3 regions of the Thalassotalea euphylliae genome follow, and region 1 is predicted to be linked to each of the others. Evidence: predicted binding sites of a transcription regulator. Region 1 holds the regulator's gene; each other region holds the start of a gene.
The links. Region 1 encodes FliA, which starts transcription of late flagellar genes. Its sites were predicted from a motif close to CTAAAGNTNNNNNNNNNNNNGCCGATA; they were not measured.
Positions count from the first base shown of each region.

Region 1 (5,873 bases):
ATTAGAAATGCAGTTATTAGCGAAATTCCCTCAATTTGACAAAAGTAAAGTAAACCACCTTTCTGGCTTAGGTACGCCTTTCCTAGTAATGGCCGCACTTGGCATGATAGTACTGCCAATGCCTGCCATGCTATTGGATGTACTGTTTTCTTTTAACATTGCCTTATCACTCGTGGTGTTGCTGATTACGGTTTATACCTTAAAGCCGTTGGATTTTGGCGCATTCCCATCGGTATTGTTGATTGCGACTATCCTCCGGTTGTCATTAAACGTGGCAAGTACGCGTGTGGTGCTGCTGGAAGGTCATGAGGGGCCTGATGCTGCTGGGGCTGTTATTGAAGCATTTGGCTCGGTTGTTATCGGCGGTAATTACGCTGTCGGTTTAGTGGTTTTCCTAATTTTGATCATCATTAACTTTGTCGTTGTTACCAAAGGTGCGGGTCGTATTTCTGAAGTAACGGCGCGTTTTACCCTAGATGCTATGCCAGGAAAGCAAATGGCGATTGACGCCGACCTTAATGCTGGCTTTATCACGCAAGACCAAGCGCGTGAACGTCGCCAAGAAATCACCAGTGAAGCAGATTTCTATGGCTCGATGGATGGTGCGAGTAAGTTCGTAAAAGGTGATGCGATAGCTGGCATTTTAATTCTTTTCATTAACATTATTGGTGGCCTAGTCATTGGTATGGTGCAGCATGACCTAAGCTTTGATGCTGCCGTTGAGATCTACACCTTACTCACCATTGGTGATGGCTTAGTTGCACAGATTCCGGGCTTATTGCTTTCAGTAGGCACAGCAATCGTGGTTACCCGTCAAAACACCTCTGAAGAAATGGGCAAGCAGGTCAGCAGTCAGTTAGGTCAAGCTCGTTCTTTGTATATTGCGGCTAGCGTCATGTTCGTTATGGGTATTGTTCCTGGTATGCCACATTTTGCGTTTTTAACGTTTGCAGCGTTGATTGCTGGGATTGCTTACTTCGGTGAAAAACTGAAAGCGAAAAAAGCGGATGAGGCTCAACAAAAAGCCCAAGAAGAGCAAGTACAAACTCAACAGAAAGAAGAAGAAACGAAAGATTTAAGTTGGGATGATGTAAATCATGTTGATGTAATTGGACTAGAAATTGGTTATCGCTTAATTCCGTTGGTGGACAAAGCACAAGGTGGTGAGTTACTCAATCGCATTAAAGGGGTGAGAAAGAAACTTTCGCAAGAGTTTGGCTTCCTTGTACCGGCAGTGCATATTCGCGATAACTTGGACCTAGAGCCAAACACTTATCAAATTTCATTAATGGGAGTTGCGGTAGGTGAAGCGGAAATTCGCCACGATCATGACTTGGCAATTAACCCAGGCCAAGTATTTGGACAACTTGACGGAATTCCGACGAAAGACCCTGCTTTTGGCTTAGACGCTGTGTGGATCAAGCAGAATCAACGCGAGCAAGCGCAATCGCTTGGTTACACCGTGGTAGATGCCGCTACAGTGCTGGCTACACACTTGAGCCAAATCTTAAGTAACAACGCGTCACAGCTTATTGGTCACGAAGAAGTGCAAAACTTACTCGACCGTCTAGGGCAGAATTATCCGAAACTTGTTGAAGGACTTATTCCTGACGTTCTGCCACTTGGCACCGTTGTTAAAGTGCTGCAAAACTTAATGAATGAAGGTGTCGCAGTACGTGATATGCGCAGCATTATTCAAACACTAGTAGAGTATGGTCCGAAGAGCCAAGACCCAGAAGTATTAACGGCTGCAGTGCGAATTACGCTACGTAAATTTATCATTCAAGACATGGTCGGTTCCGCAAATGAAGTGCCTGTCATAACATTGGCGCCAGAGTTGGAACAGATGTTGCATCAGTCTATGCAGATGGCTGGTGATGATGGCGCAGGTATAGAACCTGGCCTTGCAGAAAGACTGCAAAAATCATTAACCGATGGCGCACAACAACAAGAATTAAGCGGTGAAACACCTATCTTGTTAACGTCAGGCATACTAAGAACGGTATTAGCGAAGTTTGTTAAATACACGATTCCAGGCCTGAGAGTGATTTCTTATCAAGAAGTTCCAGATGATAGGCAAATCAAGATTGTCAGCGCAATCGGTAACTAAACCACCAGCACAGACGTAAGAATTAGAATGCTATCTGCTGAATTAAGGGGTTATCAGTGAAGATTAAACGTTATGTTGCTAAAGATATGAGAACTGCGTTGGCACAAATCAAAGAAGAGTTAGGTGCTGACGCTGTCATTATGTCAAACAAGAAGATTCCTGAAGGTGTCGAATTAATGGCGGCTCAAGATAACAACGCACGTGTTGAGCCAAGAGTGAGCCAGGCTCAAGAGCCAGCTCAAACTAAACGTGATCTTGCTGACGACGTAGTTAATCTATCGGCTCCAGCACCTGCAGCGTCTGGTATTCATCAGCAAACTGAGCCACAACAGCGTATTGAACCGCACTTGTCTGGTTTAGACATGTCGGGTTTAGACAGTGCTGAGCAAGCTCAATCTCCGGCAGATAGCTTAAGTGCATTGTTGGCTAGAAACGTTCAGCAACAACCTGTTTCGCAACCGCAAAGCATTCAAGCTAGTCAATCTAGTCAAACAGCCGCTGTGTCAAAAAACAGTCACGATAGCGCGACGCCAGATTTAGAACTGCAATTAAAACAGTTTACTGACAAGCTTCAGCAGCAACATGCTGGCACTGAAGCTACTCAAAACGAACAACCTTTCTCGACTGAAGATGATGGTTTTGGTGTACCTGCCAACGCTGCTATTCCTGCTCAAGCTGCTAATACCCCAACAGCAGCATATGGCAACGATTCAAGCGTAGTTAGCATGGACGCATTTAACCAAATGAAAGCTGAAATGGCTTCTATTCGTCAATTGTTGGAACATCAAGTATCAGGCCTAATGTGGCAAGACATGGCGCAAAAAGACCCCAACCGCGCTATGTTAATTGACCGCTTGACTGCGCTTGGTTTGAACGAGCAGTTAGCTGATCAAATTGCGGGCTTTGTCCCTACGCATTTAGACGAAGAACAAAGCTGGCAAAGTGCGCTGCAATTATTGAGTAGCCAAGTAAACACCACTAATAACGACATTATTCACCGTGGTGGTGTGGTATCACTAGTAGGCCCAACCGGTGTTGGTAAAACAACAACTTTGGCCAAATTGGCTGCACGTTTCGCACAAGTTCACGGCGCGGATAGCATCTTGTTAATCTCTACTGATACATACCGTATTGGTGGTTTCGAGCAACTTGAAACTTACGGCAAAATTATCGGTTGTCCTGTGAAGCTCGCAAAAGATAGCGATGCCCTTGAACAGTTAATTCAACAATACAGCAGCAAGAAGTTAATTTTGATCGATACTGCAGGTATGGGACAACGTGACATGCGCTTAGCTGAGAACTTATCTGGCTTAGTGGCAAACTCACGTATTCGCATCAGAAACTACTTAGTATTGGCGGCTAATACGCAACAAGCCGTAATGCAGGAAAACGTTGAACGCTTTAAGAAAATTCCACTATGTGGTTGCATTTTCACTAAGCTAGATGAAAGCCTAAGTATGGGTGAAATCTTATCAACTGCGATTCAAAACGGTATGCCAATTGGTTATCTAACAGACGGTCAGCGTGTTCCAGAAGATATTAAAGTTGCAAATGCTGAAAAATTAGTTAGTCTTGCAGAGAAATTAGCAAACAAATCAGCGGTAAGATTCAATTTTAGCGCTAATAGACAACCAATGGCCTCAGCTGCCTTTGGTTAACCTTTGAGACGTAGTAGATGATTGACCAAGCAAGCGGCTTACGAAAAATGCAAGATTTAAGACAAATCAAAGTTATCGCAGTTTCCGGAGGCAAGGGAGGTGTAGGTAAAACTAACGTTTCACTCAATACCGCTATATCACTGGCTAAACAAGGTAAAAAGGTACTGGTACTCGATGCTGACTTAGGCTTGGCAAACGTTGATGTGATGCTTGGCCTGCGCGTTCAGAAAAACATTGCTCATGTCCTTAGTGGTGATTGCGAACTTGACGACATCATTATTGAAGGTCCAGCAGGCATTAAAATCATTCCAGCGACATCTGGTACGCAATCTATGGTGGACTTAACACCGTCAGAGCATGCTGGCCTAATTCGCGCCTTCAGCGATATGCAAACAGACTTTGATGTCTTAATTGTTGATACCGCAGCGGGTATTTCAGACATGGTGTTAAGCTTTGCCCGCGCCGCTCAAGATGTGATGTTAGTGGTAACAGACGAACCTACTTCTATCACTGATTGTTATGCGTTGATGAAATTATTAAGCCGCGACCACGGTGTATTTAAATTTAAAGTTGTTGCCAATATGGTACGTAGCCCAAAAGAAGGGCAGCAGTTATTTGCTAAACTGACTAAAGTGACGGATCGTTTTCTGGATGTCGCGATTGAGTTGGTTGCTGTGGTGCCATTTGATGAAAATATTCGAAAATCGGTGCGCAAGCAAAAAGCTATCGTTGATGCTTTTCCAGATTCGGCAGCGTCAAAAGCGTTTAGCGAATTGGCAAGTAAAATCAACAGTTGGCCTATTCCCAATCGACCTTCAGGTCATTTAGAGTTCTTTATCGAACAATTGCTTGAGCAATAACGCCTCATAGGGAGTTATAGTGGTTAAAGCTAATGCTTACACTAGCTATCTTGATAAATCGGCACTAATCGAACAGCACACGGTATTAGTTAAACGTATTGCCTATCATTTGTTGGCCAGATTGCCTGCAAGTGTTATTGCTGACGATCTAATTCAATCTGGCATGATTGGACTATTGGAAGCAGCGAGCAACTTTGACGGTAGCAAAGGCGCTAGTTTTGAAACCTTTGCTGGCATTCGAATTCGCGGCGCTATGCTCGATGAAATTCGCAAAGGGGATTGGACTCCGCGCTCTGTTCACAAGAATAGCCGAATGATCAGCGATGCTATCAAAGCATTGGAAGGTGAACTTGGTCGCGATGTAACAGACTCGGAAGTTGCTGATAAGCTTGATATCTCCCTAAATGAATACCATCATATTCTTAATGAAGTAAGCACTGGAAAAATCATCGGCATCGAAGATTTAGGGGTGACTGATGATGTGCTTAGTTTTGATGAAGAATTTCAAGAAGATGATCCATATCATACAATTGAACATGTAACCTTTAAAAAAACGTTAACAGAATGTATTTCGACTTTACCTGAGCGTGAAGCTTTAGTACTGTCGCTCTATTATGACGAAGAGCTCAATTTAAAAGAAATTGGACAAGTTCTTGACGTTAGTGAGTCAAGAGTAAGCCAAATTCATAGTCAAGCAATGCATCGATTAAAAGCACGTATGCAATCTTGGCAAAGTTAAGTAGAATATATAGAAATTTATTGATTTATTTCACCGGAGGGTGCCTTGGATAAAAATATGAAAGTACTTGTTGTTGATGATTTCTCGACAATGAGAAGAATTGTTAAGAACTTATTACGCGATTTAGGCTTTACTAATATTCAAGAAGCGGATGATGGCAGCACAGCGTTGCCTATGTTACAAGGCGGTGACTTTGACTTTGTAGTGACCGACTGGAACATGCCGGGTATGCAAGGTATCGATCTTTTGAAAGCAATTCGCGCTGATGAGAAGTTAGCACACATTCCGGTGCTTCTGATCACTGCAGAAGCGAAGAAAGAGCAAATTGTGATGGCGGCGCAAGCAGGTGTAAACGGTTACATTGTTAAACCTTTCACTGCTGCAACCCTTAAGGAAAAACTAGACAAGATTTTTGAACGTTTAGGATAAACGCGCTAAACGCGAGGAAATTTCATGAGTAAATTGTCTAGTGCAAAGATTACTTTAGAACAAGCCAAGTCATTAGT
Region 1 is NZ_QUOT01000001.1:1,296,884-1,302,756, reverse strand. Features, by position in the region: gene flhA (flagellar biosynthesis protein FlhA) at 8-2,110, shown strand; gene flhF (flagellar biosynthesis protein FlhF) at 2,167-3,768, shown strand; gene DXX94_RS05750 (MinD/ParA family protein) at 3,786-4,628, shown strand; gene DXX94_RS05745 (RNA polymerase sigma factor FliA) at 4,648-5,367, shown strand; gene cheY (chemotaxis response regulator CheY) at 5,413-5,796, shown strand; gene DXX94_RS05735 (protein phosphatase CheZ) at 5,821-5,873, shown strand, end outside.

Region 2 (5,873 bases), 2.3 Mb from region 1:
ATAAAAGTGCCGTTCCCCAGTGAAAACACTTGGCAATAAAACCATAGTCGGTTGATGAATTTTTTAACATCATAAAGCTAGCCCTTCAATTTATGCCTGATTAGCGAATAAACATTGAGTTTAGCCTATGCTAATCAAGCGCTAGGCGTATAGCTGATTTACCTTTATTTACATACACAATGCATGAAGCTAGGTGAGCTGAAAAAAGGCAAAAAAATGGCCGACTATACAGGTATAGTCAGCCATTTTGATTCATCTTAAAGATAATGGGTGAATCAGTCGTTAATTGCCACTGCTCTCACTGATAGAAATTGGTTCAGTGACTTTCGCTTTACCTTGGTTAATCGAAATCTCGACTCGGCGATTGCGACGGCGATTCAAGGCATTGGTGTTTGGCACTAATGGGCGCGTATCAGCGTGACCAACGACAAGTAATCGCGTGGGATCAAAATTCGGCACTTTCACCATTTCATGGGCAATTGCCACAGCACGTTGGCTAGAAAGATCCCAGTTTGAACGGTAGAGTTCAGAATCAATACCTTGATTATCGGTATTACCTGAAATCATGATCTCGCCTGGTACATTGTTAAGCAAGACACCAATCTCTTGAATAATCGGCTTAAACTTCGGCTGTAAAAACGCAGAGCCCGAAGGGAACGAGCCATTTTCACGAATACGTATCGTGATTTGCTGCCCTAGTGATTCTAGTTCAATCGCGCCATCTTGAATTTGTTGTTCAAGCTGCTCGGCAATTTTCTTCACCAACTCATTCACTTGCTCTTGTTGCGCTTGTTCTAATTGCTGCTGAGCTTGCTCAATTTGTTGTTGCGACATTTGCGTGTCGGTGCTTTGCGATTGACCACCACGCTCAGTGCCACGTTGCTCTTGGCGACCACCCGCAGAGGTTTCATCACCCGCCTGGAATTCCAACATTTGTTGGGTCATTTCCATGGTTTGCTGCTGGATAACTTCTATCGGTGTTGGCTCAGGCTTACCTGGGCGAAATTCTTGTGCAATGATGCTGGTTCCTTTAGGAATATCTTTCACCTCAATTTTGTTTTGCACACCAAAGGCAAACTTCATCGAGCCAGCAATTTGCTTGAACTTCAATACGTCCATTTCCGAGAAGCTCAATAGCAAAACGAAAAAACACATTAACAGTGACATCAAATCCGCAAAAGTTCCCATCCACGCAGGTAGACCTGCGGGCGGGCACTTACACTCAGGAGGTGGAGATGACATGGCTTACCTCACTACTCTTCAGTGGTGTCTATTTTTCGCTTACTTTCTGCTAAATAGTTTTTCAGCAGACCTTCAATAACACGTGGGTTTTGGCCGTCTTGAATCCCCAAAACCGCATCTAAGATAAGCTCTTGGTTTAACTTTTCTTCTGCCATACGAAGCGATAACTTGTTCGAAATTGGAATGGCAATAACGTTTGCTAGGAAAGCACCGTACAATGTGGTTAATAGTGCAACCGCCATCGCAGGACCAATCGCTTTAGGGTCATCCATGTTAGATAACATCGCAACTAGACCAATCAAGGTACCAATCATCCCCATCGCTGGTGCAACTTCGGCAAGCGCACCTAGCATGCCTACGCCGGTATCATGGCGCTCGGTTGTTAGTGATATGTCTTTTTGCATGGTGGCGCGCACCACGTCGGCATCGTGACCATCAACCAACATGTCGACACCTTTTTGCATAAAGGCATTAGAGATCTCGGCCTCTTCCAAGGCTAAAAAACCACCTTTTCGCGCAGCGTCAGCCATTTCAACAGACTTTTCAATTAACTCTTCTGGCTTTTCCAGCTTGAACATAAATGCCTTGCCAATGATCTTACCAATGGTAAAAAACTGGCCAAGGTTGTAATTCGATAAAACAACGAAAATAGAACCACAGAATACGATAAGAATTGATTGGGTATCGACAAACATTGAAATGTCGCCACCTAAAATCATCGCCATCACGATGAAACCGATTGCGCCCAACATCCCAATTAGCGTAGCTAAATCCACAAATGCCTCCTAATGTGTGTCTTTAACGAGCAGAACTCTGCTGATAATACATTATCAATAAATGAATCGCGACCTGTATTACAGCCTGTTACACAGATAGTATCGCCCGAAAGGTCAATAACTTAACTTGTTTTTGATTCAGTTCAGCTATCGTTACTATAAGCGGGCGAATATGTGCCATTGATTGACCTAGACGCGCCGCTCATGTACCTTTGCGCCTTATTACTAGGTTGCAATGCTAAACTAACCTTAATCAATCGAAGCGATGCTTATTAAATAGGCAGAGAGTGCGTTTGGTCATCACTTGTTTATCATCAAAAACGGGCTATCCGTGGTATAGAAATGGCAAAGAAGAAACTGGAAAATCTATCGTTCGAAGAGGCGCTTGGCGAACTTGACACTATTGTTCAACAATTAGAGCAAGGTGAATTAAGTTTAGAAGAGTCAATGGCGGTTTTTGAACGCGGCTTAAAGCTTAGTCAATTAAGTCAGCAAAAACTGCAAGGCGCAGAGCAAAAAGTGCAAATGCTGATTAATCAAAATGGTCAAGGTACTTTAACGAACTTTGAACAAGACGATAACGCTTAGTTTAAGGCAATAAAGATTTTGACGACTTTACCTCAACTTAGTGAATATCAAGCACGCGTTAACCAGTTACTTGCCAACAAGCTTGATGGTCTACCCGTTAATGACACTAAGCTATTAGAAGCAATGCGCTATGGCCTGTTAATTGGCGGCAAACGCATGCGTCCCTATTTGGTTTATACCACTGGTCTAGCTTTAGGCGCCAAACTTGAAGATTTAGACGGCATTGCCTGCGCCTTAGAGTGCATTCATGCGTATTCATTACTACACGATGATTTGCCTGCTATGGATGACGATGATCTACGACGCGGACAACCAACTTGTCACAAGGCTTTTGACGAAGCAACAGCTATTTTGGCAGGCGATAGCTTGCAAACACTGGCGTTTGACTTTCTTGCCAATCACCCGTTTTCAGACTTTGGTCAACAAAAAATGCCAACTCTGTTACAGCAACTAGTTGCCGCGGCCGGTTACCAAGGCATGTGTGGTGGCCAAGCATTAGATTTAAGTGCAACCGATAAGCGTGTTTCATTGAACGAGCTTGAAACCATTCACAAGCTCAAAACCGGCGCACTATTAAAAGCCTCGGTTACAATGGCCTCAGAATGTGCGCTACAAGTTACTGATGAGCAAAAAACGACGCTCGCAACATTTGCCGAACTTATTGGGCTAGCTTATCAAGTACAAGACGATATTATCGATATTACATCGACACAAGAGCAACTTGGTAAACCTAAAGGCTCAGATATTGAAGCCAATAAATCAACTTACCCAGCACTACTTGGCTTAGCAGATGCCCAGCAAAAGGCAGAAACGCTATACCAAGAATCGCTTCAAGCTTTAGCTACTTTGCCCTACAATACCGACACTTTGGCAGACTTTGCGACCTTTATTGTTCGCCGTACTCATTAATTACTAATAAGACTATGACCATTAATCTAGCTGAATATCCTTTATTATCAACGATCAATTCCCCTGACGATTTGCGTTTACTGAGCCAAGATCAGTTAACCAAAGTCAGTGATGAGTTACGAAGCTATTTATTAAACTCTGTCAGTAAAAGCAGCGGCCATTTCGCCTCTGGTTTAGGCACAATTGAACTAACGGTTGCGCTGCACTATGTTTATCGCACACCGTTTGATCACCTGATTTGGGATGTTGGCCACCAAGCCTACCCGCACAAAATTCTCACGGGTCGTCGCGACCAACTTCACACGATTCGTCAAAAAGACGGCTTACACCCGTTCCCGTGGCGCGAAGAAAGTGAATACGATGTGCTGAGTGTCGGTCACTCAAGTACGTCAATTTCTGCCGCACTAGGGTTAGCCGTTGCTGCCGAAAAAGAAGCCAAAGATCGCAAAGTTGTTGCCGTTATTGGTGACGGTGCGATGACCGCAGGTATGGCTTTTGAAGCATTAAACCACGGCGGTGACATCAATAAAGATATGTTAGTCATCTTAAATGACAACGAGATGTCAATTTCGGAAAACGTGGGTGCGTTGAATAATCATTTAGCCAAACTACTTTCTGGTAGCTTATTTACTGGATTCAGAGAAGGTAGTAAACGCTTACTTAACAATATTCCGCCGATCAAAGAATTAGCCAGTCGTGCCGAAGAACATCTCAAAGGCATGGTAGTACCTAGTACCTTCTTTGAAGAATTGGGCTTTAACTACATAGGGCCAATTGACGGCCACGACGTTAATGGCTTAGTTGATACCATTCGCAATATGCGCAACCTGAAAGGGCCGCAAATTTTGCATATCGCAACCAAGAAAGGTAAAGGCTACCAAGCAGCAGAACAAGACCCAATTAAGTACCACGCGGTACCTAAATTTAACCCTGCTGAAACGTCACTACCGAAAAGCAAGCCAAGCTTACCAACTTATTCTAAGATTTTTGGTGACTGGCTATGTGGCATGGCCGAGCGCGATAGCAAGTTAATGGCAATTACACCAGCGATGCGCGAAGGCTCGGGTATGGTTGAATTTAGCCAGCGTTTTCCTGATCAATATTTCGATGTTGCCATTGCCGAACAGCATGCTGTGACCTACGCAGCAGGCCTTGCCATTGGCGGCCAAAATGCCGTTGTCGCTATCTACTCAAGCTTCTTACAACGCGGTTATGATCAGCTGATTCACGATATTGCCATTCAAAACTTACCGGTTTTGTTTGCGATTGACCGTGCTGGCATTGTTGGCGCTGACGGCCCTACGCACCAAGGTGCGTTCGACTTAAGCTTTATGCGCTGTATACCAAATATGGTGATTATGACACCGTCTGACGAACGCGAGTGTCAGTTGATGTTAACAACTGGTCACCTGCATAATGGCCCAGCTGCGGTACGCTATCCTCGTGGCAGTGGCACGGGCGCTGAATTGCCGACGCTTGATGAAACTATCACGCTAGGCAAAGGCGTGAAAAAACGCCAAGGTGAAAAAATTGCGATTTTGAATTTTGGTACGGTTTTGGGCGAAGCCTCACAAGCTGCGGATGCACTTAATGCAAGCTTAGCTGATATGCGCTTTGTTAAACCAATTGATGAAGCACTTATCAACGAACTTGCCGACAATCACGATGTGATTGTAACGGTTGAAGATAATGCCATTGCCGGTGGTGCTGGTTCAGCAGTGAATGAGTTCTTGTTAAGCCAAGGACGTGCAATAAAAGTACTCAATATTGGCTTACCAGATGTTTTTATTAAACACGGGACACAAGAAGAAATTCACCAAGAGTTGGGCTTAGATTGTCAGGGTATTATCGATAAAGTTAACGCGTTTATTGGTTAGTCTCTGCGACTTACCCCGCTATCCCTAACAACCAAAAAAGCCGCTATTGCGGCTTTTTTGGTTTTTCAGTCCATGACCTTCAATTCCATGAATATTAGCTTATACCAATTGAATTAATTCGTTGATCAATTATGGCGCAGGAAAAAGGTTCATAAACAAGGCGTTATTTTTTGTTAACTAGTTGTTCTAATTTCAAAAATAATAACGCAGTTAGTGAGCATTTTAACCAGTCAGAATGATCAAATATTTATTGAAATTGGTATTAGGTACCTGTTCTAACATTAAAGGCATCAACCGCGCTTTCTAGCGATTGAGCAAGTTTCGCGACCTCTTCACTGTAGCCAAGAGTTACTGTCGATTTTTCACTACTTTGCTGGCTCACTAAGGCTACTTGCGAAATACTATCGTTGATTTCACTACTCAAGTTATTCTGCTGTTGCGCTGCACTTGAAATATCAATACTCATTGAATGCATTTGTGA
Region 2 is NZ_QUOT01000001.1:3,619,881-3,625,753, reverse strand. Features, by position in the region: gene DXX94_RS15835 (cytochrome b) at 1-73, opposite strand, end outside; gene DXX94_RS15830 (flagellar motor protein MotB) at 283-1,242, opposite strand; gene pomA (flagellar motor protein PomA) at 1,254-2,018, opposite strand; gene DXX94_RS15820 (exodeoxyribonuclease VII small subunit) at 2,361-2,606, shown strand; gene ispA ((2E,6E)-farnesyl diphosphate synthase) at 2,625-3,515, shown strand; gene dxs (1-deoxy-D-xylulose-5-phosphate synthase) at 3,530-5,392, shown strand; gene DXX94_RS15805 (methyl-accepting chemotaxis protein) at 5,655-5,873, opposite strand, start outside.
Region 2: pomA (flagellar motor protein PomA) is a predicted target of FliA. The motif match lies at 2,119-2,145, and genes of this name have one in related genera.

Region 3 (5,873 bases), 350 kb from region 1:
AAGCCTTGTGCGTCTAACGACTGCTCCATCACTGCGCGATCTCGACCAAACACACGCTCCATGATGCGGTTTTCAACATAGCTGGTAAAACCCTCGTTTAACCATAAATCGCGCCAGCTTTCGTTCGTCACTAAATTACCTGACCAAGAATGTGCTAACTCGTGGGCGATTAAGTTGACCAAGCTTTTATCACCAGCAATAACGGTTGGAGTGATAAAAGATAGTCTCGGATTTTCCATGCCACCAAACGGGAAGCTAGGTGGCAAAATTAGTAAATCGTAACGGCCCCAACGGTATTCACCATACATTGCTTCGGTTGCATCAATCATGGCTTGGGTGTCATTAAACTCAGCAACCGCAGAGTCAACTAAGCTAGGCTCGGCGTAAATACCGGTAATGTCACTCATTGGTTTAAACACCAAATCGCCGGCTGCAATCGCAATTAAATAAGGCGGTACCGGTTGTGGCATATCAAAGAAATAGTCGCCATCGCGCTTAGTGTCTGGGTCATTATTAGCACTCATCACCGCCAATACGTTATCAGGCGTTGAAATACGGGCTGTGTATGTCATCCGAACACTTGGCGTGTCTTGCACTGGGATCCAAGAACGAGCGTGAATTGCTTGGTTTTGGCTAAACATAAATGGTAGTTTTTTGCCCGCAGTTTGCGCTGGCGTTAGCCATTGTAAACCAGAAGCCTTGGCGGTCGATTCGTAATATATTCTGAGTTTGTCAGCTTTAATACGCGCATTGACCGTTAATTTGCTACCCAAAACTTTGTCGCGAGGTGCCAGTGTATAGTCAGCTTTTTGCCAAGCACCACCCGTGCGCTTTGCCATCACGCGATGAATAATCAAGTCGCGCGTATCTAAGTAAATTGGCTGCTTGTTATCAACTAACCACTTTAAATCTAGCTCGGCAAATCCTTTTAACGCCTTGTTGTCAAAATCAATGGCCAAATCTAGGTAAGTATGCGTGGTTATTACCTGATCATAATTTGCGTAAGTATAAGCATCTTTCGTTTGTGCAAATGCGCTGCCAACCAGCCCAGCACAAAACACTAATGCCGTTATTATTCTTTTCATTAGTTTTTCTCGTGAATGAAGGAGACAAAAAAATATGGCTGTAAGTTAACCCTAACCTACAGCCATATTCAAAATTGTTAGCAGTATATGCTATTAGAATTCGATCGGCTTTTCCATGTGAATAACCACACGACGGTTCTGGCCGCGACCCAAGATAGTTTCATTCGATGCAATATGGCGCTTCTCACCATAACCTTTGGCTTCGATACGGCTTGTATCAATGCCGTTTTTAACAAAATATTCGCGAATTTTATTCGCACGGCGTTTTGATAACTCTAAGTTATTCCAACGGCCACCGTAGCTGTCTGAATATGCATCAATCAACACCAGTTCTAACTCAGTGTCTAGTTTTAAGTACTGTGAGATCATCGCCATTCTGCGCTCTGATGCTTTGGTAAACTTGTCACTGTTTGATTGATAATTAAGTACGGTATACGAAATATCGTCGAAGCTATAATTTAATAAGTTGCCAACACAGCCAACAAATTCTTTGTAAGCACGCATAAAACGCGCATTGGATAAACCAACAGATATTTTGTCGTTGTCACTATACCAATCGTTGTAGTAAAACGTTGGATTCATGCCCTGCTCAAGTTCGCTTAGCATAGTCCACGCAACTTTCTTATCTAAACTCGGTGAAAACTGCTTGTATAGCTTCATATCAGCGATAGTGTAGCTGTTCATGCCAGGGCGATAATTCGGCGCGACAGATCTTACCTCAGCAAGCGAGTAGTTATCTGGCAAACGCAGCATATCAAGTTCAAACAGCATGTTATTATTGCGGTTCGCTTTACTGACAAATTTAGCTTCGCCGTAATTGGGAATATTGTGCGATAAAGTACAATTTAAACGAGAATTATTGGTAACCTGCCAGTGTGAATTTTCCAAAGATGCAGTATATTGACGAACACCAGCATTAGCAGTGCTTGCGGTTAAGATGGTAGCCACAGCAAGGCCAGTACCCAAAATAGTACCTAGCTTTTGAGTTACTTTTGTTGAACGACAACTTGTATCTAATTTGAAAAATGACATCTTTTGCGAAACCTTGCCTAGCGTGGAAAGCAACAAATTATTCATAACAGGAACTTACATTCTTTATCCGACAGGTTTTTATCGGCATTTATTTCACTAACTTTAGCGATAATTCGCGCATTTTTAAATTGCTAATGTCGAGATTAACATGATTTTTTGCGATAATGCCTGGCATTTTAGGCTAGATCAAAAAAAGCATGTCAGACGTTGTAAACACTAATGCCGAACCCACCACTGAAAAATCACTTTTTGCGCAGCGGTTTCGCGGTTATTTCCCTGTTGTTATTGATGTTGAAACCGCTGGTTTTAATGCCAAAACAGATGCCCTATTAGAAATTGCAGCCAGCGTATTATCACTTGATGAAAACACTGGTGAACTGAGTATCGACGAAAGCATATGTTTTAACATTGAGCCGTTCGAAGGTGCAAACTTGGAACCATCTGCACTGGCTTTTACTGGTATTGACCCTACTCACCCACTGCGCGGCAATGTTCAAGAAGCGCATGCACTTAAAGAAATATTTAAATTAGTTAGAAAGAAAATGAAGGCAGCAGGTTGCCAGCGCGCTGTGATGGTTGCCCACAATGCCGCCTTTGATCTAGGTTTTCTTAATGCAGCAGTGGAACGTTGCAATATTAAACGCAGTCCGTTTCACCCGTTTGTAAGCTTTGATACCACCACGTTATCTGGCCTTGCCTTTGGGCAAACCGTGTTAGCAAAAGCATGTGAAGCCGCACAAATCGATTTTGACAACGGCGAAGCCCATTCAGCCCTGTACGATACAGAAAAAACAGCAGAGCTGTTCTGCACAATTGTTAACAAGTGGCGTAGTTTAGGCGGCTGGCCATTAGGCTAACGCTTTTATTCAAATTGTTATTGCACGTGCAATAGCATAACAGACAATAAAAAAGCCCGATTGAGCGTTTCAATCGGGCTTTTTTAAGTTCAGAAAATATTAATACAAGAAAATACTATGAGTTTTCTTCGGTATTCATTTTCGCCGCAGCTTCTTTAATAACGGTTTGCAGCTCACCCTGTTGGAACATTTCTAGAATAATGTCACAACCGCCAATTAGCTCGCCTTCAACCCATAGTTGAGGGAATGTTGGCCAATCAGCATATTGTGGAAGTTCTGCACGAATGTCTGGATTTTGTAAAATATCAACAAAAGCAAATTTTTCACCACAAGACATTAGCGCTTGAGCCGCTTGCGCTGAGAAACCACAGCTTGGTAATTTTGGCGAACCCTTCATGTAAAGTAAAATAGAGTTCTCAGCAATTTGCTGTTTAATGCGTTCAATCGTTTCCATAATAACCTCTTGTGATAACTACGCGTTGACTATGCACATAACTATGCGATAACAATGATTGATATGGGCAGTTAACGATATTTTCAACACCAACCTACCAACAAATAAAAATCATCTATTTTATAGCGTTAAAGCCTTGATAATAGCGCTAGCAATACCTATAAATTTCGGTACACTATGCGTGGCTTCAAAAAACCTGAGTATTTTACTAGGTTTTTCAGAAAAACAAACCTATAGATGAGTTTGTTTAAGAATAAAATTTTCTAATCAATATAAATTTCTGGAGAATAACATGGCTATTGAATTACCAGCTTTACCGTATGCAATGGACGCATTAGCACCTCATATTTCACAAGAAACTTTAGAGTTCCACTACGGTAAGCATCACAACACTTACGTAGTTAAATTAAACGGCTTAATTGAAGGTACTGACTTTGCGGGTAAATCTCTAGAAGAAATCGTTAAGTCTTCAGAAGGCGGCGTATTTAACAACGCTGCACAAATCTGGAACCACACTTTCTACTGGAACAGCTTAAGCCCTAACGGTGGCGGTGAGCCAACAGGTGCACTAGCTGACGCAATTCACGCTAAATTCGGTTCTTTTGAAGAATTCAAAGCGGCATTCAACGACAAAGCAGTAAACAACTTCGGCTCAAGCTGGACTTGGTTAGTTAAAACAGCTGATGGCGGTGTAGACATTGTTAACACTTCAAATGCGGCAACACCATTAACTGAAGATGGCGTAACTCCACTAATGACTGTTGATTTATGGGAACACGCTTACTACATCGACTACCGCAACTTACGTCCTAGCTACCTAGAAGCATTCTGGGCGTTAATCAACTGGGAATTTGCTTCAGCAAACTTTGCTTAATTGACCCTGTGTAAGTTGATCTTGGTTTAGCCACCAAGCGTAGCTAAACTAGCAAGCAATATTTATCGAAAGCCGACATTGTCGGCTTTTTTTATGCCGCAAATTCAGCGTCTTAAATACACTTAGTGAGCAAAGAAAATTACAAAAAACTGTGAGTTTTTTTCGCCGAAATCTAAAATCCAACTAAGCTTATAAATATATCCCCTGTTTTGTCGGTCTTAATTATTGTTGCCTTAATTTAGGTATGGGAGACAGTTATGAGCATTTTCACGCACTACCAATCTCGCTATGAACAGGCGCAGCAAGAAGAATTTTCTCTGCAAGAATTTCTCAATATTTGTCGTTCAGACAAAATGGCCTACGCCAGCAGTGCAGAACGCTTACTCAGCGCCATTGGCGAGCCAGAAATGATTGATACATCCACTGAGCCCACGCTCAGCCGGATATTTTCTAATCGTGTTATTGCTCGTTACCCCGCATTCAAAGATTTCTATGGTATGGAAGATGCCATAGAGCAAATCGTTTCCTACCTAAAACACGCGGCACAAGGCTTAGAAGAGCAGAAGCAAATTCTTTACTTACTCGGCCCCGTTGGTGGCGGTAAATCATCTTTGGCAGAAAAGCTGAAGGCGCTAATGCAGCAAGAGCCCATATACGTATTAAGCGCTAATGGTGAGCGCAGCCCAGTTAATGATCACCCTTTTTGCTTATTTAGCCCTGACGCCGATGGCAAAATTTTACAAGAAGAATACGGCATTCCAGCCCGCTATTTAACGTCTATTATTTCGCCATGGGCAGCTAAACGTCTGCACGAATTCAAAGGCGATATTGCGCAATTTAAAGTCGTTAAAGTATACCCGTCTATCTTGGATCAAATCGCCATTGCGAAAACTGAACCGGGGGATGATAACAACCAAGATATTTCGGCATTGGTAGGTAAAGTTGATATCCGTCAGTTAGAACATTTTGCTCAGAATGACCCTGATGCCTACAGCTACTCAGGTGCGCTGTGCCGCGCTAATCAGGGGGTGATGGAATTTGTTGAAATGTTTAAAGCACCAATTAAAGTGCTACATCCGCTATTAACCGCAACACAAGAAGGCAATTACAATCCAACCGAAGGATTATCGGCGCTACCTTTTAGCGGCATGATTCTAGCGCATTCCAATGAAAGCGAATGGCAGACTTTTAGAAACAACAAAAACAATGAAGCGTTTCTCGACCGCGTTTATATTGTAAAAGTGCCTTACTGTATGCGTATTTCTGAAGAAGTCAAAATTTACAGGAAACTAATTGAAAACAGTGAGTTAAAAGAGGCACAGTGCGCACCAGACACATTAGAAACACTAGCCCAGTTCTCAGTGTTGTCACGCTTGAAAGAGCCTGATAATTCAAGCATTTATTCAAAAATGCGAGTTTATGATGGCGAGAGCCTAAAAGACACAGACCCTAAAGCTAAGTCTTACCAAGAGTATCGCGACTATGCAGGCATTGATGAAGGCATGTCAGGGTTATCAACCCGCTTCGCCTTTAAGATTCTATCGCGGGTGTTTAACTTCGATCATTTAGAA
Region 3 is NZ_QUOT01000001.1:951,413-957,285, forward strand. Features, by position in the region: gene DXX94_RS04230 (M1 family metallopeptidase) at 1-1,085, opposite strand, end outside; gene DXX94_RS04235 (flagellar protein MotY) at 1,179-2,117, opposite strand; gene rnt (ribonuclease T) at 2,315-2,974, shown strand; gene DXX94_RS04245 (Grx4 family monothiol glutaredoxin) at 3,090-3,428, opposite strand; gene sodB (superoxide dismutase [Fe]) at 3,721-4,302, shown strand; gene DXX94_RS04255 (PrkA family serine protein kinase) at 4,560-5,873, shown strand, end outside.
Region 3: DXX94_RS04235 (flagellar protein MotY) is a predicted target of FliA. The motif match lies at 2,197-2,223, and genes of this name have one in related genera.